4 regions of the Marinobacter sp. AL4B genome follow, and region 1 is predicted to be linked to each of the others. Evidence: predicted binding sites of a transcription regulator. Region 1 holds the regulator's gene; each other region holds the start of a gene.

Region 1 (5,813 bases):
TGATGACGCGCAACGGCAAAACCATTCAGGCCGACCAATTGGCAGCCGATGCGCTGAACATCATGGAAGAGCTGAAAATCAACGCCCTCCCGGTGACCGACACCGAAGGCAACCTGGTTGGCGCCATCAACATGCACGATTTGTTGCGGGCGGGGGTTATCTAATGCCAGAACTAACCCCACCCCTTCGCCAGCACTGGAGCGACGAGATCCTTACAAAAGCCGCTGCTATCAAGCTCATTGCGTTTGATGTGGACGGCATTATGAGTGACGGAAAGCTTTACTTCAGCGCAAGCGGGGACGAACTAAAAACCTTTAACATTCTCGATGGCTTGGGGCTGAAGCAACTGATGAACTCAGGCATCACGGTTGCCGTCATCACCGGCAGGCGCTCGCCTTTAACCGAAAAACGCATGAACGATTTGGGCATCAGCCACCTGATGCAAGGGCGGGAAGACAAGAAGGTTGCCCTGCAGGAGCTGGTGGCCAACATGGACATCTCGCCAGAACAAATCGCTTACATGGGCGACGACTTACCAGACCTCCCGGCACTGCAATTCGCCGGCCTTAGCATCACCGTACCAAACGGTTACTGGCTGGTCAGACAACATGCGGACTATTGCACTACAGTGGCTGGTGGCAGCGGTGCGGTGCGAGAAGCCTGCGACCTGATTCTCTGGTCGCAAGACCGGCTCGCCGCAACCCTGAAACCTTATATGAGCGTAAAATCGTGATCGCCCGACTGTTCAGCCCCGGAAAAGGTAAAGCCTGGGCCCGGACACTGGCATTGGGCGGCACGATTGCAGCCACCTTATTTCTGATGTGGCAAAGTGACGAGCCGCCCGGCGGTCAAGAAAAAGCGGAGGAACTGCGGGGCCCGGCCGAACCGGACGGTTTCATCATTCAGGCCGATTACCGGACCTGGGACACAGAGGGCAGCCCGAAAATCCGCATGACCAGCCCGCGCATTGAGCAGTTCGAGAGCCGAAATCTTGCTGTCATGGAGCAGCCCCGCGCTACCCTGCACGGTGAAGGCGATCCGGTGCCGTGGAATGTTGAAGCGGATCAAGGTAGCCTTCTGCAAAATGATGACTTGGTGAACCTGAACGGCAACGTCGTGATTCACCGTCAGCTTCAAGGCTCCGAGACCACGTTTGAAACCGACGAACTGACCCTGAACAACACCGAAGGTACCGTGTACACCGACCAACCGGTGATCATCACTGAACCACACGGAACCACCAAAGCTACAGGCATGAAAGCCTGGCTGGACGACCGCATTCTGGAACTCAATTCCCAAGTGGAAGGGCATTATGATCCCATCAGGTAACCGACTTCTTTTTCCGCTGGTTCTGGCAGCCGCATTTGTTGCCACCCCAGCAGCCGCCTTCACGTTGAACTCTGACGAGCCCATCAAAGTCAGCGCCAACTCAGCGCGATTGGATGACAGTGCCGGAACGGCCATCTACACCGGAGCCGTGGAATTGGTGCAAGGTAACGTACAACTGGATGCGGAACGGGTTGTGCTTTATCGCAGCCCACAAGGCCTTAGTCGAATTGAAGCGAGCGGCTCTCCCGCCGTATACCGCCAACCGTCCCAAGACCAAACGGCGGTCATTAATGCCGAAGCGCTGAACATCACTTGGTCTGCCAAAGACAGCCAGTTAACCTTTGAACGAGAGGCCTTGATCGAACAAGGTGGCAGTACGTTCCGGGGCGACATCATTCACTACGACACCGTGAATCGAGTGGTTACAGCAGAAGGCGGCAATCCTGAGGGCACAAGCTCAGGCCGCGTAGAAATGGTGATTCAGCCTCGCAGTTCAGGTCAATAACGGGAAAGTTCTGATGGCAGTTCTCAGGGCCAGCAATCTGGCCAAAAGCTACAAGCAAAAAAAAGTGGTTCTGGATGTTTCTCTGGAGATTCGTTCCGGTGAAATCGTCGGATTGCTGGGCCCCAACGGTGCCGGTAAAACCACCTGTTTTTACATGATCGTCGGGCTGGTTCCCGCTGACCACGGCCGCGTCACCATCGACAACAACGACATTACCCCCCTGCCTATGCACGGGCGCGCTCAAAAAGGCATCGGCTACTTGCCACAGGAGGCATCGGTCTTTCGCAAACTGACCGTGCGCGACAACATCATGGCTATCCTGGAAACCCGCAAAGCGCTTTCCAAAGCGGATCGTGAGGCGAAGCTCGAAGAACTACTGGAAGAATTTCACATCACTCACATTCGCGACAGCGTGGGCATGGCACTCTCTGGTGGGGAACGCCGCCGCGTAGAAATTGCCCGGGCCTTGGCCATGGAACCTGCGTTCATCCTTCTGGACGAACCCTTTGCTGGCGTAGACCCCATTTCAGTCAGCGACATCAAACACATCATTCGGCACCTGCGCGACAAAGGCATCGGCGTTCTTATCACCGACCACAACGTACGCGAAACCCTGGATATTTGTGAGAATGCCTACATTGTGTCCGGCGGACACATCATCGCATCGGGCAACGCAGACGCCATTCTATCCAACCAACAAGTGAAAGAAGTCTACCTTGGAGATGAGTTCCGACTATAGACAATCGTAGACCTGAAGGCCGGGCTGATTGTTTTGCTGAACGCTAGCAAGTAAACTCGGCAGGGTACTTGCTTATATTGTTGGCCAAGCACTGTAAGTCACCAGCGCACAACAATTTTTTATATTTGCAAGCAATGTTTTTGATCGGGATGCGAGCACGTTATGGATATTAAGCCATGGTTATGAAAGCCTCATTACAGCTTAAAATGGGCCAAAGCCTAACCATGACACCCCAGCTGCAACAAGCCATTCGGCTATTGCAGCTTTCCACGCTGGATCTACAGCAGGAAATCCAGCAAGCACTCGATTCAAATCCCATGCTGGAAACCTCCGAGGACGACGATCAGGCGGATTCCACCGACCAGCAAGAAAACGGCCACGAAGAGCAGCACGAAACCGCAACAGCTCAGGAAGAGTCGGCTGCCGAGCCGCCAAGTTCGGATTGGGACGAGTCAGAAACCGCACCCGACTGGTCCGCGGAAGATCAAACACCCGATAACATCCCCGACGATCTGCCGGTTGATACCGCTTGGGATGACATTTACCAGTCGGCACCTGCTCCTGCCAGCCGTGGCGACGATGAAAACGATTCTGACTTCGAAACCCGGAACTCACCGAGCGAGACTCTGCACGATCATCTGGAATGGCAGCTGAACCTGACTCCGCTCAGCGAACGGGATCAAGCGATCGCCCATGCCTTGTTGGACGCCGTTGATGACCGGGGGTATTTAACGTCTTCCATCGAAGAGATCCACTCCGGCTTATTTGAAAGCTCAGAAGAAGATCCGCTGGAACTCGACGAGGTTCAGGCGGTTCTGCGCCGGCTCCAGCATTTTGATCCGCCCGGTGTGTTTGCTCGAGATCTGCAAGACTGCCTACTGATCCAACTTAGTCAACTGCCACCAGACACGCTTTGGCTTCGCCAAGCCAAGCTCGTGGTCACCCAGTTCCTGCATTTGTTAGGCAACCGTGACTACGCTCAGTTGCTTCGCCGCAGCCGCCTGAAAGAAGATCAACTGAAAGAAGTGTTGGGGCTGATCACCAGCCTGAACCCAACGCCGGGTGACAGCGTCGATCGCACAGAACCGGACTATGTCATCCCGGATGTCATCGTACGCAAACACGAAGGCCGATGGCGCGTCGAACTCAACCCGGAAATTGCCCCGCGCATTCGCGTAAACGCGAGCTATGCTTCACTCATACGTCGGGCAGATAGCAGCGCAGACAACACCTACATGCGTGACCAGTTGCAAGAGGCCAAATGGTTTATTAAAAGCCTCCAGAGCCGGAACGAAACCTTGCTCAAAGTGGCCACTCGCATTGTGGAATACCAGCAGGGTTTTCTGGATCATGGTGACGAAGCCATGAAGCCGCTCATTCTGTCGGACATCGCCCAAGCGGTCGATATGCACGAGTCGACCATCTCGCGGGTTACCACGCAAAAATACATGCATACACCACGGGGTATTTTTGAACTCAAATACTTTTTCTCCAGCCACGTGGGCACGGCCGAAGGTGGAGAATGTTCCTCAACGGCGATTCGTGCGATGATCAAAAAACTGATTGCGGACGAAACTCCAAAAAAGCCATTGAGTGATAGCAAAATTGCAGCCATGCTAGGAGAACAGGGAATCAATGTTGCCCGACGTACGGTAGCCAAGTACAGGGAGGCGATGCATATCCCACCCTCGAACGAGCGTAAGCGTTTGGTTTAAGGATTCGTCAGTACAAGAGGTGCTGACACTCAGTCCGGCAAAAGCCGGCTATATGACAACAGGAGAAGCCTATGCAACTCAATATTTCAGGCCATCATGTAGAACTGACTCCCGCATTAAAGGATTACGTAACCACCAAGTTTGATAAGCTTGAGCGACACTTTGACCACATCAGTAATTGTCAGGTGACGCTGGAAGTTGAGAAAGTTCGCCAGATGGCCGAAGCTACCCTCCACGTGATTGGTGGCGAAATTCACGCAAAGGCTGAAAACGAGGATATGTACGCCGCCATCGACGGCCTGGTCGATAAACTCGACCGCCAGATCCTCAAACATAAAGAGAAAACAGTTGCCCGGATGCAAGGTAACGGTTAACGCGCCTGTTAGCGTGAAACCAAACCGGGCGTTTCAATAAAACGTGCTGCGGCAGGAGTATTATCCGGCCGCAGCCTTTTTTTTACGGAAATGAAGTCGATCTATGAGCGATTCATCCCTGACCATCGACAACATTCTGGCTCCAGAACTGACCCTGTGCCGTGTTGCAGCGTCAAGCAAAAAGCGTGTATTGGAGTTTATCGCTGAGTACATTCACCAACAGGATGAAAGTCTCAACGATACAGATATTTTCAATAACCTGGTGTCACGAGAACGGCTGGGCAGTACTGGCATAGGCGAAGGCATAGCGATCCCTCATTGCCGTCTGGCTGGGCTAGACAGAGTCATTGGCGTTTTGATGACACTGGCCGAACCGGTCGATTTCGATTCCATCGACAACCAACCGGTCGATATTGTTTTCGCCTTGATTGTGCCTAAAGAGGCGACCAGCGAACACCTGGAGTTGCTCAGTCAGCTTGCTGAAAAGTTTAATGAAAGCTCTTTTTGCGAAAAGCTGCGCCAGTGCCAGGAGACCGAGAGCCTGCACAGGGCCATGACTTCAAGTCATAATTGATACGAGTTCAGCAAAAGCGCGCAGCATGAGAGGAATACTGTTATGAAGCTGATTATCGTCAGCGGCCGCTCAGGTTCGGGCAAAAGTACCGCCCTGCACGTACTGGAAGATTTGGGGTTTTACTGCATCGACAACCTCCCCATCGGGCTTCTCTTCCCTTTGACGCAAGAAGCCTCTCAGGAGGCGACCACTCGCCTGCGAAAAATGGCGGTCAGCATTGACGCGCGGAACCTTTCCGGCGAGCTGGCCAACTTTGAGGCGATTTACAGCCAACTCAAAAGCACCGGCATCGATGTCGAGATCATATTTCTGGATGCCGACGAGCAAACCCTGCTGCAACGTTTTCATGCGACTCGACGCAAACACCCGCTCAGTGATGACAAAACATCCCTCCCTGAAGCGGTGTCCTACGAAAAAACGCTACTCGAGCCTTTATCCCGGCTGGCCGACCTGTATGTAAATACCACAGGCTTATCCATGTACGAACTGCGTGACATGGTCAAGCAGCGGGTTGCCGGTCGGAAAGATCAAGAATTAGCGTTATTGGTTCAATCGTTTGGCTTCAAGCACGGCGTTC
Region 2 (5,813 bases), on a different contig from region 1:
GAACCATAAAACCTCTGATGACGCGGTGAAAAATGGTGTCGTTGTAAAAGCCATCTTCTACATAGTTCAAGAAGTTCTCGACCGTTTTTGGCGCAACGTCGGGGCGAAGAAGAAGTTCAAACGCGCCTTCTGACGTAACGAAGCGTACTTTGGGCAAGTCTTGGTTGGTGTCCGCATGCGCCGCGGCGGAGAAGATTAACGCCGACATAATTAACAGTGCGGCATAAATCACAAGAAATGGTTGTTTTACGGAGTTTGTCATTTAAAGGCTGCCCTTTGTTTCAGTGAGTGTCGGAATAGCTGACATAATTCTATTTGCTACAAAGCAGTTAACGATATTAACAGATCCTTACGCCGATAAGAGTAAAAGCAAACAGCAAGCCGGGGAGTCCTCGGCTACGCTTGCTACAGGGTGCACTAAATCACAATGCCGGGCCTGGTTGTACGGTGTTCATGGCGAACACAGGAGAACACGAGTGAAAGTCCAAAAAGGATTTGAAGAAAAATCACGGCTTGGTCGGTTATTGATCAATCGCGGGTATCTAAAGGAGTCGGAGCTTGAAGATGCCCTGGCGCTTCAGCGTACGTCAGGGGAGCGCTTGGGAGAGGTTTTAGTTGCCTCGGGCCGCATTACCGAAAAAGAGTTGATTCGGGTGTTGAAACACCAATCCCGATACCGCAATACCGCTGCACTGGTAACGATGGTGGCATTGCCGTTTCAGCCTCTTGTATCTTTTGCATCTACGACATCAGACAGTGACGATGCAGACGCTGTGGCCAGTGCAGGGCAATTGTATAAAGGGTTCGGGTTCGCAGCCTTGACGGATGTTGAAATGTCGTCCGTATCGGGGCAACGCAACATTGGCTTGTTCGATCATATTGAAAACGTCGCGGCCGCGCCCGGGAATGCTGCGGATGCAGAGGGTGATAATGCCAATGAGGTGGGATTGGATGCGGTTGAAAGTGTGCGGCTGGCGGCTAACGTGTTTGTGCCGGTGTTAAGCTTTCTTGATTCCGAACTCACCATCTCGGGTGTCAAATACCGTGAAGGCGAAGAGCGATATTCAATCCGGGACGATGGAGCGATTACCTTGGCGCTGCCGGAGCGAATTGAAGAAATCCGAATGGATAATATCCGGGTCGCTGGCGGTCATGGTGCGTCGATGGGTAGCGTCAGTATTCAGAATATTCGTTTTCACCCCGCATCGAGCATGACCATCTACACTCGATAAAACTTAGCGGCGATCAATACAAAAATGCCCGGCTAATAAGCGGGCATTTTTGTTTGCGCGCAAGCATTAGGCGCTTGCAAAAACGGTACTGCTTGAAACATTGGTTTGCTGGCCTTGCGCACCGTACAGCTTTTGTTGGCTGGACGCACCGCGGAAGATGTCGGCTACCCGTGCGAGGCGTTTTTGCAGGTGCCCAACCACTCTCCCGTTATTCTGGTTCAGTGACTGGCATTCTCGAAGTTTTTGATCGGCAGCTTTCCATAGTTGATACAAATCATCCATGCCGCCTGCCCGAATAAAACGTGAGGGCTCGCCGGCATCCGGGCGGTACCCCATGTCTACAAGATGATGAATTTTCTGGCGAGCTCGATCACGGATTGTTCCGAGAATCTGGTTTTTTTCTTCCGTCAGCTTATGAAGGGGGCTGATATCCGCAGAGGCTAACGCCTCTTTCTCCCGAAGGAGAAGATCCGCCAAAACGTCCAGCTGGCGGATGTCTTCATTTAAAAGGATCTTCAACTCGTCGATAGCGGCCATACTCTACTCACCCAAAAATACTTTCATCCATCTCAAGCATTTTCTGGGCCAGTTTTTCTGCGTCAATCTTGTAAGTGCCGTTATCCAGTGCGGAGCGGATCTCTGCGATGCGGTCGTCGTCCATTTCCGGGTAATCGCCGAGCTTTTCCTCGAGCTGTTTCAGGTTTTTTGCCTGACTGCTGAGGCTAACGTTTTCGTCACGGCCGGCCGGGCCTTGAGCTTTGGTTTGGTCTGCTGCCGGCGCTGGTGCTTTGTTCGTCGTTTTGTCGGCCTGGGTTCTGGTGGTGTTGACCTGGCCTGGGCCAATTCCATTTAAGTCAACTGACATAAGGTTACCTACTTGCCTGAGGCCACATTTGACAGTGGCGGAATCGGGTTTATATCTTGTTAACGGCAAATGATTGCCGGACTTTAGTCTATTGAGGAAAAAGTTTTCCGCCCGGTTCTTCCGTGCATTATTGCATGGGGATCTCGACCCGTCCCGGCGCGACCACCGTTGCTTTGACGGTTCTCGCGGAACGAAGATTTTCTACCAATACCTGCTCACCAATGCTTGCGTTGCCTAGAGCCTTACCACGGGAACTCACGGAAAAAGAGCCGGCTCGGGCCAGGATAATAACATGGTCGCCTCGCTCTATGGCATCGGGGGCTTCTAGCAAATCCGGTGTCAGCACGGTACCTGTTCGCACAGGGCGTCGAACCATCATCCCTTGAATATTGTCTATGTCGGTGAGCGCGCCTCTGCGGCTAGCGTTCAACTGAACTTCGCTTGTGGTTAATGCTGCGCTCGTTAGCCGCTCCCCCCGGGTCAATGGGCGCGCGGCAACGATCGCGGGTCCGTAGGCCTCGACAGAGGCCGTTACATACATTCGCCAAGGGCGGTTACCCCCACAGCTAATAAGAATTGAAGGGCTGGGTGTTCGCAGAGGATCACTCACGAACTCCAGCTTAGGCTCACCCTCGCATGGCGCCAGTTTCAAACGCCGGTCCACGTTACCGATTTGGTATTCAATGCGTCGATTAAGATCCCTTTGATCATCCGCCCACGTTTGTAAAAATCGCTCGGCCATTTCCTGGATATCACTCGCGGTCGTGGCTTGCTCGGCGAACGAGTGCGAACTGAAAATTAGCGCCAGCGTAAATAAAATGAGGGTACGCATTTGAGGTGCTTTGTCCTATGCTGTCGGTAAGTCTGCCGCCCATTAAAAAGTTAAGAATCTGGGCATGTGGCCGTTATGCTATGTCTGAATTCATGGCCTTTGAGCTACAAAGAAAGCAAAATCAGTGCCGTTCAGGGCACGCCAGGAGAAGAACGACATGACAGGGGTACTTCAAAGCGTTAATCAGCGCACCCAACTGGTCGGCCAGAATCGGCTAGAGCTATTGCTGTTTCGGCTCCGTGGCCGGCAGGTGTACGGGATTAACGTTTTTAAAGTCAAAGAAGTATTGCAGTGCCCGAAACTGTCGTCTATCCCCAACAGCCTTGCGGTTGTGCGTGGTGTTTCTCATATACGGGGAGAAACTATTCCAATTGTTGATATGAGCATGGCGATAGGGTTGCCGGGTGTCCCTCAGGAGGAACTCGCGACAAGCTTCGTCATCATCACCGAGTATAACCGAAAGACCCAGGGCTTTTTGGTGTCTGGCGTTGAGCGGATTTTGAACATGAATTGGGAAGACATTATGCCGCCACCGAAAGGAGCGGGCAAAGATGTTTACCTGACAGCGGTTACAAAAATTGATGAAAAACTGGTAGAAATCATTGATGTAGAGAAGATTCTTTCAGAGGTTTCTCCGCTTCGTGAAGATGTTAACGAAGAGCTGGTGAGTCGGAGTGCGGCTGACACCAAACGCCATTTGCCGGTTCTAGTGGTGGATGATTCCGCCGTAGCGCGGCGCCAGATCAGCCGATGCTTAACCGCGATCGGAATGGAAGTGATTACCCATAACGATGGCAGGCAGGCGTTGAACTATTTGCAAAGCCTCACTCAGGATGGGTCTTCCATTCGGGATCATCTATCTTTGATTATCTCTGATGTAGAAATGCCCGAGATGGATGGCTATACGCTGGTTACGCGAATCAAAGAAAATCCAGCGTTAAAAGAAATCTTTGTCATGCTGCACACATCGCTCAGTGGCGTTTTCAATCTTGCCATGGTGAAGAAGGTGGGGGCCGATGATTTTATGGCAAAATTCAGCCCAGACGAGTTGGCCGAACGCGTTATGGAATTGATCGGTCAGGATTGATGCTCCGTTTAATCGTTTTACCCTTGATAGAGATGCAATGAGCGCGGAAATAACTCCCCAGGAATACGAAGATTTTAAAACGTTCTTGCAAGATGCATGTGGCATTCTGCTAGGCGATAACAAGCAGTATCTCGTAAAAAGTCGATTACGCAGAATTCTTGAAGATAACGGCTTGAACTCGTTTGGTGAGCTTTTGGAAAGACTCAAGCGCTCTGGGCGTATGGGTTTGCGTGAAATTGTGATCGATGCAATGACCACCAACGAGACGCTTTGGTTTCGGGACAATCATCCGTTTCGTATTCTCCAAGATAGATTGTTGCCGGAATTCGCGGAACGAAAGTCTATGCAGCCCCTGCGGGTCTGGTCGGCTGCATGCTCAACGGGGCAAGAGCCATACTCGATTTCGATGGTGCTAGACGAGTTCCGTCAGGCCCGGCCGGGAAAACTTCGGGACGTTCGTATTACGGCGACGGATATCTCGAAAAGCGTTTTGGAAGTGGCGCGCAAGGGCGAATATGAAATGATTGCGATTGGGCGCGGCTTGTCACCCGAGCGCCAGAAACGGTACTTCAAACCGTCTGTGAACGGTGGTTGGCAGATTAACGAACAAATAAAGCGGATGGTGGAGTTCAAAGAGTTAAATTTGCTTGAGCGTTATATGCTTGGGAAGTTCGACATAATTCTTTGCCGAAACGTGCTTATTTACTTCTCCGCCGAATCGAAAAGAGACATTTTGACGCGTATGCACGGAGCGTTGAATCCAGGTGGCTACTTAATTCTTGGAGCATCGGAGTCTCTAAATGGGATGCCGGAGCTTTACGAGATGGTGCAGTGCCAGCCCGGCATCGTTTACCGAAAAAAGTAGAAGCGGTTTGTTCGCCCGGGCTTGCCGCTGGATTATTCGAGTGGCAGATGGCCAGTCTTAACCCAGATAACGGTTTCCTGATCCACGAAGGGGTGGTGTTGGCTCATATGTGGTGAGCGCATCCAGGTGTCTTTCGGATATCGACCTTGGTCATCGCAAAACTCTCCCGCTAGCACCAAAATTTCCTCGCCTCCAAAGTGTCGATGCGGTTGGAACGCTTCATTGGCAGGCCACTTCACGAGCGCTACGTGCTCATGTTCGAAATCATGAAGTGGCATAACTTGAAGGCCGCCGATACCGGGTAGCCACTCCGCGGTGGTGGTATCGATACATACCGTTGCGCTGTCGCGCGGATCAAACTGGTGTAGTTTGACCAACAAGGTACAGCCTTTTTCGCTAAAAGGGGCGTGGCCGCTACCCGGTGGGTTACGAAGGTAAGTGCCGGCGGGATAGTGGCCGTTCTCATCGGAGAACGTACCCTCAAGTACCAGAATCTCTTCACCCAAAGGGTGTTCGTGCCGGTTAAACGAGGCGCCCGGTTTATAGCGAACAATGCTGGTTGCGTGGCCGCGTTCTGCTTCTTCCCGGGCTAAGGGTTTACGTTCGACACCGGCTGCCGGGCTGGATACCCAGTCAATTTCGTGAGTGCGGATAACCACGCGTTGGGTAAAGTCCATGTTTAACATTAAGGCGCTCGCTACGGGTTATTTGATCAACTCTTGAATGTCGCGGAAGTGGGGGTGCTTGCAATGTCCCATCCATTCAAAGGCGACCATTTCGGTGGTTACAATCCGCGCACCGCTTTGATGCAGACGGTCGAGCGCGACATCGCGGTCGAGATCATTGCGTGAACCTGTGGCATCCGCCACGACCCAAACTTTGTAGCCTGCATCCAGTAAGCTCAACGCGGTCTGCAGCATGCAAACGTGGGT
Region 3 (5,813 bases), on a different contig from region 1:
AGTCATCCATCGACAACTTCACTCCCAAAGCGTGCAAAGCCGACAGCAGTTCATCCACACAGGACTGCCTTATCATTAACACACCTTCGGTAATTTCAAACTCCAAGCGCTCAGGTGAAACATTCGATGAACCAAGGCATTCTTTCACAAAATCAACGAAGTCCTTATCTCTGAACTGCCGTGGCGAAAGGTTGACTGCCACGGTGTATTCTTGCCGATGAGCCATCCCCCATTCGCTCAAAAAAGCCAGTGCCCGAGCGAGCACAAACTTTCCAATAGGGACAATCAACCCGGTATGCTCGGCAATGGGTATAAACTCATCAGGTGTAACCTGCCCCAACAAAGGGTTATTCCACCGAAGCAACGCCTCGGCACCCATAACTTTACGGTCTTTCAAGCTGATTTTCGGCTGATAGTAAACCTCGAACTCGTTACGCTCCAACGCTCCATATAATTGTGCTTCGATTTCCAGTCTGCGCAAAATCATCTCATTCATTTGCTTCGTGAAAAACGAATAGGTATTCCGCCCCCGCTCTTTGGATTGATACATTGCGGCATCGGCGTTTCGCAACAGCTCAGTCGCGCTTGTACCATTATCGGGGTAAATCGAAACGCCAATACTGATGGTTAGGATTAACTCTCTAGCGTCGATTCTGAAGGGTTCTCTGAAGGCATTCAGCAGCTTCTCAACAACATCGACAGCATCAAAGCTTTCGGCCAAGGACCCCAACAAAACAATGAACTCATCACCGCCTAATCGTCCCACCGTATCAGAGTCCCGGACGATCGAGCTCAATCTCTTGGCCGCTTCAATGAGGACTCTGTCTCCTACATCATGACCTAACGAATCATTGATCTTTTTAAAATCGTCAACATCCAGAAACACTACCGCTGCTTTTTCACCGTTACGCTCCATTTCTTTGATCATCTGCGACAATCGATCAAGTGATAACAAACGGTTGGGTATGGAGGTTAGAGAATCAAAATAAGCCTGCTGTCGAATCAGCTCTGCGGCCTCATGGGACTCTGTGATATCCCGAACGATGATGACGAGCTGCCTCTGGCCTGCCAAATGACTGATCCTTGCTTCAAAATAAGCTTTTCCAGTCGGAAGATTCAAGCAATATTCGAAGCTAAGCACTCCATCATCTTGCATCGATTTTTCGATGTAATTCCTAAACTTAGCTGCCACCTCTTCAGGCAGAAAATCAGCCATATTTCCACCCAGTATATTTTCATACTGGACGTATAGCTTCCGATTATCCCCAGCGTGATAATCAATAATACTTCCGCCTTCAGTCACCAAGAAAAATAAATCGGGAATCGATTCAAACACACCCTTAAGAAGCTCTTCCTTCGAGACCGCTTGCGACTGAGCTTTTTTCACTTCACCCAAATCGACATCAATGCAATACATTTCGTATTCATCGTGCGCGTTCCGAAACATGACATGGCTTGAATAAACACTCACGCCCTGGCCGCCCTTGCTTCGTAAAGTAAGCTCAGCGGAGGGTACTTCAACACCGTTAACCACCCAGTTATGGTGCGACGATACAACCCCTTCTCGCATATGATCCGGGATAATCAGGTCTTCCAATTTTTGCCCTATCGCCTCTTCGGCGGTATAGCCGTATATTTTTTCACTACCTACATTCCAGTAAACAACCCTTCGTTCTTGGTCGTACCCTTGTACGGAGATAGCATCCACGCTATCAAATAGCTGACGTACAGCGTCCCTTGTATCTTCGCGATGGTTTTCCATATCCGCACTCTTTTGTTATCCATCAGGATGCAAAAATGCCAGTCCGCCCCTATTCTGCCCCAAACAACCACATTTTCCATGCTCCATTAGCCTCTAGGGGAGCATGGAAAATGACTGAATAATGCAAAGCGCCAACTAAAGTGTAGCACCGGCCATTTCAGTTGCAGAATCACTGACAGAGCATGCGGCAAATTATCTCAGACAGCCCTGAATGAATTGCACACAGTCGCTCTCTAAGAGACCCTCAAGGTACAAAAAACGGGGCCAGATTTTCATCTGGCCCCGTTACGGTACTCTCTTTATTTTGTTAAATCGCGCTTAGCTCGCCACTCGACGACGGGCGCGCAACCCAAACCCTAAAAGACCGGCCGCTAACAGACCTAAAGTACCAGGCTCTGGTACCTGGCTCGCCTCGCGTACAAGAGTAATGGTAGCTTTAACCTTCGCACCATACTTTTCGCCATCGTTAATTCCGAAGGCCCCTTTATTGAATTTGGTATCAGATAGACTTACTTCTAACAGGCCATCTCCAAGCGCGCCAAACACCAACTGCAACGGTGCGCCCCATGAGAGGTACCCGCCCTGGAAAAGTCCACCGATCCACTTTTTACCGACGGTATTTCCGTTTGTTGAACCAGACACCAGTGCTGGCGAGGTAAAGTTAAAATCAACGGAGATAGGTTTTGCGGCCTGATCATCACCATTGACCGCCGACTCATCTGTCCAAATCTTGAACAACTTAAAGGTCGTGCTGTCACCTTCGTTCAACGTGAAGGAAAACGGATTTGATGCGACGTCAGCGGAGTCGACTACCAGCCCAGGATCAGAGTCGTTCAGATTTACCTGATAGCTAGCCGAAATCAGCGCAGCGTTCGCTAGACCTGGCAAACAAATTGAAACAAAAAGTACTACGGCGAGTTTAAAGTGTTGCATGAAGAGCTCCCTGGGTTTCCCCCAATTTCGTTCTATGAGTACCACTCGCTCACAGAAAGCACTTCCCATGCCAAAACTTAAACTTAATTAAATTCAATCAGTTATGTAAATCCAAGCGTGTTCGCACCGGAATCATGTAAAATTATTGGACACATCATTCAACACGAACCGGTACGATGCTTACTACCTGATCATTCCCATTCAATGGTTGCAGGCGGCTTAGATGACACATCGTAGGTCACCCGGGAAATACCACTGATTTCGTTGATGATCCGGTTGGAAACCGTTTCAAGCAGATCATACGGCAAATGCGCCCACCGAGCGGTCATAAAGTCGATAGTCTCCACCGCTCGCAGAGCCACGACCCATTCGTAGCGGCGCGCATCACCCACCACGCCCACTGATCTCACCGGCAAGAAGACCGCAAACGCTTGGCTGGTTTTATGATACAAGTCAGCGCGATGCAGCTCCTCAAGAAAGATAGCATCGGCGTGACGCAGAATATCGGCGTATTCTTTCTTAACTTCGCCCAGAATCCGCACACCCAAACCCGGCCCCGGGAAAGGATGGCGGTACACCATATCGTAAGGCAAGCCTAGCTCGAGACCGATTCTCCGCACTTCATCTTTGAACAGCTCACGCAGTGGCTCAACCAATTTCATCTTCATGGTTTCTGGCAGGCCGCCCACGTTGTGGTGCGACTTGATCACATGCGCTTTACCAGTCTTCGAGGCTGCGGACTCGATGACGTCAGGGTAGATCGTGCCCTGAGCCAGCCAGTTCACATCTTTAATTCTGGCAGCTTCGTCATCGAACACGTCAATAAAGGTGTTACCGATCACTTTCCGCTTTTGCTCAGGGTCGCTGACCCCTTTCAGCTTCGACAGGAACAGATCTTCTGCATCAGCACGGATGACCTTTACGCCCATGCTGCTGCCGAACATATCCATTACCTGATCGCCTTCGTTCAGACGCAGCAAGCCGTTATCGACGAACACGCAAGTCAGCTGATCACCGATGGCTTTGTGCAACAGGGCTGCTGTGACCGAGGAATCGACACCACCGGATAGACCAAGCAGCACCTTATCGGTACCCACCTGCTCACGAATTTGGCGAACAGCATCGTCTACGATTTTGGCCGGAGTCCATAACGCTTCACAATCACAGATGCTGAGAACAAAGTGCTCCAAAATCCGCTTGCCTTGCAGAGTGTGAGTAACCTCCGGGTGGAACTGAACACCGTACAGATTGCGCGACAAATCCTGCATAGCAGCGATTGGAGCGCTTTCGGTGGAAGCCAGAAGCTCGAAACCTTCAGGCATGGTCACGACCTTATCACCATGGCTCATCCAAACATCCAGCAAGGAATCCCCAGCCGGCGTCAGGTGATCGGTGATATCGTTCAGCAGAGGCCCTTTCGCGCGCACTTTAACCTGGGCATAACCAAACTCGCGCTTCTCCGAGCTGGCGACTCGCCCACCCAACTGCTCAGCCATGGTCTGCATGCCGTAGCAAATACCGAGTACAGGAATGCCTCTATCAAAAAGGTTCTCCGGCGCTCGCGGCCCACCTAGTTCGGTAACCGATTCAGGCCCGCCGGCCAAAACGATGCCTTTTGGATTGAAGTGATTGAGTTCTTCTTCGGTGATATCAAAAGCTTTAACTTCGCAATACACGCCAATTTCCCGCACACGGCGAGCAATCAGTTGGGTGTATTGGGAACCAAAATCGAGAATCAGGATACGGTGGTCGTGAATGTTCTGAGCCATGGAGTCCTCGGGCTGAAGAGAAACAACACAACCCGGAAACCGGGCTGTGTCAGATCAAGCAATAATTAACCGACGCGGTAGTTTGGAGCTTCTTTGGTGATGGTTACGTCATGAACATGGCTCTCACGCATACCCGCATTGGTAATACGGACAAACTCCGGTTTGGTACGCATTTCCTCGATATTCGCGCTGCCGGTATACCCCATAGAGGCACGCAAGCCACCAATCAGCTGATGAATAATGTTGCGCATGGGACCTTTGCAGGCAACGCGACCTTCAATGCCTTCCGGCACCAACTTTTCAATACCTTTACTAGCATCTTGGAAGTATCGGTCACTGGAGCCCTGCCCCATAGCGCCGATGGAGCCCATGCCACGGTATGCTTTGTAGCTACGACCTTGGAACAATTCAATTTCGCCCGGCGCCTCATCCGTACCGGCCAGCAGGCTACCAATCATGACGCAGTTAGCGCCCGCCGCAACCGCTTTGGCAATATCACCAGAGAAACGAACACCGCCATCAGCGATCAGCGGGACACCGCGGCCTTTCAAAGCCGCCGCTACATTGGATACCGCTGAAATTTGGGGAACGCCAATCCCTGCCACAATACGTGTTGTACAGATAGAACCTGGGCCAATACCCACTTTAACCGCATCCGCGCCGGCATCCGCCAAGGCAATCGCCGCATCTGAAGTCGCAATGTTACCGCCAATCACCTGCACCTGAGGAAAGTTTTCCTTAACCCAGCGCACGCGATCAATAACGCCTTTGGAATGACCATGGGCGGTATCCACAACGACCACGTCGACGCCAGCCTCTACCAACGCCTGAACCCGTGCTTCAGTATCACCACCGGTACTAACCGCAGCACCCACCCGAAGGCGGCCTTGATCGTCTTTACAGGCCATCGGGTAATCTTTTGCTTTCTGAATATCTTTAACGGTAATCAGGCCGCGAAGTTCGTAGTTATCGTTAACAACCAGAATCTTCTCGATGCGGTGCTTGTGCAGTAGCTCTTTCACCTCAACGAGGTCAGCGCCTTCTTTCACCGTCACCAGATTTTCTTTTCTGGTCATAATATCTCGAACCGGAGTGTCCATCCGGCTTTCGAAGCGGATATCACGGCCAGTAACAATGCCCACCAGATCGTTGCCGTCAACAACCGGCAATCCGGAAATGTTGTTCGCCATGGTGATATCAACCAACTCGCGAACGGTGGTGTCCGGCGAAACAGTAATAGGATCTTTAACCACACCGCTTTCGTGCTTCTTGACCCTGCGCACTTCAGCAGCCTGCTGCTCCACCGTCATGTTCTTATGCATGATACCGATACCGCCTTCCTGGGCCAT
Region 4 (5,813 bases), on a different contig from region 1:
GCGAGCGAGCAGTTGCGCTGCACCTCGAATGCCACCCAAGGGGTTTTTGATCTCATGAGCCATGCCGCGCACAAGAATGCGGGAAGCTTCCTGCTGGGAAATGATGTCTTCTTCCCGGCTGATGCGCAGCTGGCGGTCGATGGGGTGCAATTCGACTAATAATTCAATTGGATCAATGCTGATCGGGCTGACAGAGTAGTCCACCATCAGGCGTGATCCGGTCAGCAATGCGAACTCAGCTTCACGTCGCGTGTAAGATTGGCCGTTCTTCGCAGCTGCGTGCAAAGTTCTTAACGCGTTCTCTGAATCGATAAGTACATCGTGCAGCGGCGTGCCCTGAGTACGCATAAGGCTAGTCTCGAACAAGTTCTCGGCGGCCGGGTTCAGATAACGAATCGTCAGATCATCGCCCAGAACCAGGACGGCCGTCGTCAGGCTATCGAGAATACTTTTATACCCGGCGTTGAGGGTGGTTGATGGTCGAAACGACATGCAGGAATCCCGTTGGGCGCTTATGGTTATAGCTATGATTTAGCAATAAACGAACCAGTTTTGCTGTCTCGTCCAACTAGCCGTATTTTTGCAGGATTGGGCACCCGGGGAGCGCTTGTTGTGCTTTGAGTCGAGGCACGTAAGCTGATAAAGCCGCAAGCAGGCCGGGTTTGGCCCTTTGGTTACTCACAGCATGGCACCAAATTAGCGCGCTAGCACTAATTTGGTGCGATTTGTGTTACTGCGCAACGGAGGGGCGGTGCACCGTAAAGCGAATGGGTTGGCCAGTTTTAACCTGTACGCCGTTGCGGTCGATGATGTGGGCGACGGCATTATGGGTACCGCGATCGATGTTCGGAACGGTAACGGAGCCCGATGTGCTTTGGCCGACTGGCTGCCCGTCTAGTGTGATCTCGTATTTATGGCCTGCTTTCAGGCCGGGGGTACTTTGGACTTCAAAGGTGACAGTGCCGTTGCCGCTGTGAAAGGCTTGGTCATCTTGGGGGTAAGCGAAGGCGAGACTGGCATACGAGGCTCCTTCGCGTTCAACCTCTTCTCGCAGCTTTCGGGGTTCGCTAACGGCTTCGGGTTTGGGTAGCGTGATGGTGGTAACGGGCTTCACTTTGACCGTTTCGCCGCCCTTGATGGGTTCGTCGGAGAAGGTAACGTTGCCTTGTGCATCAACGTGGCGGTAAACCTCCGCCCAGCTGGTGGAGGCGGCAAGTAACAGCATTCCGGATGCGAGCGTGACAAAAATTTTCATGATGATGACCTGTGCTCTGGATAACTCATTTGATTATCCGGCGCAGCGGAAGGGATATCAACGCTGTGGGTGGCTCGCTTAGTTACATCTCGTTAAGAGCGACAGGTGTTGGTTGGATTTTGTGGAGCGGGCCACAAAAAAACCCGCCGAGGCGGGTTTTTCTCTGCTTCAAAACACTTTAACGGTGCATTGAATTAGCAGGAGTAGTACAGCTCGAACTCAACCGGGTGCGTGGTCATGTTGATGCGCTCAACTTCGGCACGCTTCAGATCGATGTAGCCTGCAATCATGTCCTCAGTGAACACGCCGCCACGAGTCAGGAACTCGTGATCGTCCCGCAGGGCATCCAGAGCTTCTTGCAGAGTCTCGGCAACCTTCGGAATGTTCAGTGCTTCTTCTTTCGGCAGGTCGTACAGATCCTTGTCCATGGCATCGCCAGGGTGGATCTTGTTCTGAATGCCGTCCAAGCCAGCCATCATAAGTGCAGAGAAAGCCAGGTAAGGGTTGGCTGCGGGGTCAGGGAAGCGAACTTCAACACGACGAGCTTTAGCGCTGTTCACGTACGGGATACGGATAGAGGCAGAACGGTTGCGGGCAGAGTAGGCCAGCATAACCGGTGCTTCGTAGCCAGGTACCAAACGCTTGTAGCTGTTGGTGGCCGGGTTGGTGAAGGCGTTGATCGCCTTGGCGTGTTTGATGATGCCGCCAACGTAGTACAGAGCTTCGTCGCTCAGGCCTGCGTAGCTGTCGCCTGCGAACAGGTTCTTGCCGTCTTTGCTCAGCGACATGTGAACGTGCATACCGGAACCGTTATCGCCAACTACCGGCTTAGGCATGAAGGTAGCCGTCTTACCGTAAGCGTGGGCAACGTTGTGCACGCAGTACTTAAGAATTTGTACTTCGTCTGCTTTATTGGTCAGGCTGTTAGGGCCTACGCCGATTTCACACTGGCCGGCGGTGCCGACTTCATGGTGATGAACCTCAATGGTCAGGCCCATGGATTCCATGGCGGCACACATGGCGCCACGCAGGTCGTGCAGGCTGTCTACCGGCGGTACCGGGAAATAGCCGCCTTTAACACCCGGGCGGTGGCCAATGTTGTTGCGGTCGAAGTCGTCGCCAGATACCCAAGCGGCTTCTTCTGAGTGGAGCTCATACATAGAGCCCTGCATGTCGGTCTTCCATTTCGCTGAATCGAAGACGAAAAACTCAGGCTCCGGGCCGAACAGCGCGCCATCGGCGATGCCGGTGGACTTCAGGTATTCTTCAGCGCGCTGGGCAACAGAGCGGGGGTCACGCTCATAACCTTGCATGGTGGTCGGTTCCACGATGTCACAGGTAATGTTGATGGTAGCTTCTTCGGTGAACGGGTCCAGAACGGAGCTGCTGTCATCCGGCATCAGGATCATGTCGGATTCGTTGATGCCTTTCCAGCCGGCGATAGAAGAGCCGTCGAACATCTTGCCGTCGGCAAAGAAATCTTCGTCAACCTCGGAGGCGGGCAGGGTTACGTGTTGTTCTTTGCCGCGTGTGTCTGTGAAACGCAGGTCGACCCATTTGACTTCGTGCTCTTTGATCAAATCAACAGTCTTGGACATTGTGCATGCTCCGTAAGTTATACATATTCGTTGTGCCGGATCGTTCAGCGAACTGAGGCCCGATCTGCTTGCAGGTGAGGGCAGCTTATCAGAAGCCGTTGGCCCTTACCTTTCAATTACGGCTGAAAGTACCTAAGCAAGGGGCTTGCCAGTTTGCTGATATTGCCTCACAAAAGCGCAGCCACGGGGGTTGCGGGCAACCCTAGGGCGCTTTGGGCTCGCCCTAGGTTGTTGCTGGCGGCTGAGTTGTGCACCGAAATGGTGCGCAAGGCCGATTAATGCCTATTAACAGTGCGCTTCGTGATTGATTACATATTAAGCACTAATCTTCATATTATCGCCATGGACTTTTCGATATACTGCGTCCCGCTAATTTCTGCAGGATACCCGTTGTGATTGATAAGCTTAGAAACGTTGCCATTATTGCCCACGTAGACCACGGTAAAACGACCCTGGTTGACCAATTGTTGCGCAAGTCCGGTACTTTGGACCGTAAAGAGCTCGAAAACGAGCGCGTTATGGACTCCAACGACCAGGAAAAAGAGCGTGGAATTACCATTCTGGCGAAGAACACCGCGCTGAAGTGGAAAGACTACGACATCAACATCGTGGATACCCCGGGACATGCTGATTTCGGTGGCGAAGTTGAGCGAGTCATGAGCATGGTAGACAGTGTTCTGCTCGTGGTCGATTCCATTGACGGCCCCATGCCACAAACACGCTTCGTAACGCAAAAGGCGTTCGCGGCAGGTTTGCGCCCGATTGTTGTTGTGAACAAAATTGACCGTCCAGGTGCGCGCCCGGACTGGGTTGTGGATCAGGTGTTTGATCTGTTTGATAACCTGGGTGCGACCGATGAACAGCTCGATTTTCCGATCGTATACGCCAGTGCTTTGAATGGCATTGCGGGTATGGATCACGAAGATATGCAAGACAACATGGACGCCGTTTTCCAGGCCATCGTTGATTACGTGCCAGCACCCGATGTTGATCTGGATAAGCCGTTCCAGATGCAAATTTCTCAGCTGGACTACAACAGCTTTCTGGGTGTTATTGGCATCGGCCGCATCGCGCGCGGCAAAGTGTCAACGAACACTCCGGTCGTAGCGATTGGCGCTGACGGTAAAAAACGTAACGGTCGAATTCTCAAGATCATGGGTCACTCCGGTCTGCAACGCGTTGAAGTGGATGAGGCGCAGGCAGGTGACATCATTTGTGTGAGCGGTCTGGATCAACTTTATATTTCTGACACCTTGTGCGATCAATCCAATGTTGAGGCACTGCCGGCACTCACGGTTGACGAGCCAACAGTCTCGATGACTTTCCAGGTCAACGATTCGCCGTTTGCGGGCAAAGAAGGTAAGTACGTAACCAGCCGTAACATCAAAGAGCGTCTGGAAAAAGAATTGCTCCATAACGTGGCGCTGCGTGTTGAAGAAGGCGACTCCGCGGACAAGTTCAAAGTGTCTGGGCGTGGTGAACTGCATCTGTCGGTTCTGATCGAGAACATGCGTCGCGAAAACTTCGAGCTGGCGGTTGGCCGCCCTGAGGTTGTGATCAAGGAAGTAGACGGCGAGAAGCAAGAGCCGTACGAAAATGTGATCATCGACATCGAAGAGCAGCACCAGGGCCCCATCATGGAGCAAATGGGTCTGCGCCGCGGTGATATGACCAACATGATCCCGGATGGAAAAGGCCGTATGCGTCTGGAGTACACCATTCCAGCCCGTGGCTTGATCGGGTTTCGGAACACCTTCCTGACCATGACTTCGGGTACCGGTATTCTGACCTCGACCTTCAGTCACTATGGTCCGGTGAAGCTGGGTGAAGTGACCAGCCGCCAGAACGGTGTCATTGTTTCTATGGCAACCGGTACGGCACTGACATACTCACTGGAAACTCTGCAGAGCCGAGGTAAGTTGTTCCTCGAGCCAGGCCAGGATATCTACGAAGGTCAGTTGTGCGGTATTCACAGCCGCGATAACGATTTGGTGGTTAACCCGACCAAGGGCAAGAAGCTGGATAACATGCGTGCATCTGGTAAAGACGAAGTTATCGGCCTGGTTCCACCCATCAAGCATACGCTTGAGCAGGCACTTGAGTTTATTGACGACGACGAACTGGTGGAAGTAACGCCTAAGTCGATCCGTCTGCGTAAAAAGCTTCTGACCGAAAACGAGCGTAAGCGCGCCGGTAAGAAGTAAAACACTGTTAGCCCGGAGTTGCAGGCAATCACGTCGACGAAAGCGCAGTCTTTCTATTCGTGATTGTCTTGCTGCTTCGGGTTAATTGCCTTTCGGATGAATCCTGTATTTTCTGCGTTAATTCTGTAATCCCTCCCGTTATTCTCGGCTAGACTTCCGTTATTCATTCATCGGAGTTAGTCATGCTTACTCTTTACCCCGAAATACAACCCTATGCTCGCCATCATCTTGCGGTGGGCGATATTCATGAGCTGTATCTGGAAGAATCCGGTAATCCCGAGGGTACACCGGTGCTCGTGGTGCACGGTGGCCCGGGGGGTGGTTGTGAGGACTACCATCGTCGATTTTTTGATGCGGAACGTTTCCGGATAATTTTGCTAGACCAGCGTGGCGCAGGGCGATCGACCCCGCTGGCGGAATTAGAAGGAAATACCACCGGCCATTTGGTGGCGGATATGGAAACGGTGCGCCAATTCCTCGGGTTGGACCGATGGCTGCTGTTTGGTGGTAGCTGGGGTTCCACGCTCAGTCTTGTCTATGCGCAAACGCATCCGGAGCGAGTGCTGGGGTTGGTTCTGAGGGGTATTTTTCTTTGCCGGCCCGCCGATATTCAGTGGCTTTACCAAGAGGGTGCGAGTCGGGTGTTTCCGGATTACTGGCAAGATTTTCAAGGGCTCGTTCCTGAAGAGGAGCGTGACGATATGGTGGTAGCTTATTACGAGCGTTTGATCAGCAATAATGAACTGGAGCAGATTC

What was found. The regulator sigma-54, encoded in region 1, starts transcription at its own class of promoters, with help from an activator protein. The targets are predictions, from matches to a motif close to ANTGGCATNNANNTTGCTNT.
Region 2: flgA (flagellar basal body P-ring formation chaperone FlgA) is a predicted target of sigma-54. The motif match lies at 3,042-3,061, and genes of this name have one in related genera.
Region 3: K5L82_RS06090 (PEP-CTERM sorting domain-containing protein) is a predicted target of sigma-54. The motif match lies at 2,751-2,770, and genes of this name have one in related genera.
Region 4: glnA (glutamate--ammonia ligase) is a predicted target of sigma-54. The motif match lies at 2,987-3,006, and genes of this name have one in related genera.

The regions. Positions count from the first base shown of each region.
Region 1 is NZ_JAILWZ010000010.1:227,153-232,965, reverse strand. Features, by position in the region: gene K5L82_RS03110 (KpsF/GutQ family sugar-phosphate isomerase) at 1-164, shown strand, start outside; gene kdsC (3-deoxy-manno-octulosonate-8-phosphatase KdsC) at 164-733, shown strand; gene lptC (LPS export ABC transporter periplasmic protein LptC) at 730-1,329, shown strand; gene lptA (lipopolysaccharide transport periplasmic protein LptA) at 1,313-1,834, shown strand; gene lptB (LPS export ABC transporter ATP-binding protein) at 1,848-2,573, shown strand; gene K5L82_RS03085 (RNA polymerase factor sigma-54) at 2,756-4,288, shown strand; gene hpf (ribosome hibernation promoting factor) at 4,360-4,662, shown strand; gene ptsN (PTS IIA-like nitrogen regulatory protein PtsN) at 4,766-5,236, shown strand; gene rapZ (RNase adapter RapZ) at 5,279-5,813, shown strand, end outside.
Region 2 is NZ_JAILWZ010000009.1:66,014-71,826, reverse strand. Features, by position in the region: gene K5L82_RS00945 (peptidylprolyl isomerase) at 1-262, opposite strand, end outside; gene K5L82_RS00940 (pilus assembly protein PilB) at 477-1,232, shown strand; gene K5L82_RS00935 (flagella synthesis protein FlgN) at 1,299-1,769, opposite strand; gene flgM (flagellar biosynthesis anti-sigma factor FlgM) at 1,777-2,097, opposite strand; gene flgA (flagellar basal body P-ring formation chaperone FlgA) at 2,225-2,929, opposite strand; gene K5L82_RS00920 (chemotaxis protein CheV) at 3,087-4,016, shown strand; gene K5L82_RS00915 (CheR family methyltransferase) at 4,054-4,881, shown strand; gene K5L82_RS00910 (cupin domain-containing protein) at 4,914-5,567, opposite strand; gene K5L82_RS00905 (isochorismatase family protein) at 5,586-5,813, opposite strand, start outside.
Region 3 is NZ_JAILWZ010000011.1:418,692-424,504, forward strand. Features, by position in the region: gene K5L82_RS06085 (bifunctional diguanylate cyclase/phosphodiesterase) at 1-1,762, opposite strand, end outside; gene K5L82_RS06090 (PEP-CTERM sorting domain-containing protein) at 2,081-2,695, opposite strand; gene guaA (glutamine-hydrolyzing GMP synthase) at 2,887-4,464, opposite strand; gene guaB (IMP dehydrogenase) at 4,530-5,813, opposite strand, start outside.
Region 4 is NZ_JAILWZ010000007.1:67,664-73,476, reverse strand. Features, by position in the region: gene glnL (nitrogen regulation protein NR(II)) at 1-492, opposite strand, end outside; gene K5L82_RS00445 (DUF4124 domain-containing protein) at 731-1,255, opposite strand; gene glnA (glutamate--ammonia ligase) at 1,450-2,853, opposite strand; gene typA (translational GTPase TypA) at 3,246-5,057, shown strand; gene pip (prolyl aminopeptidase) at 5,240-5,813, shown strand, end outside.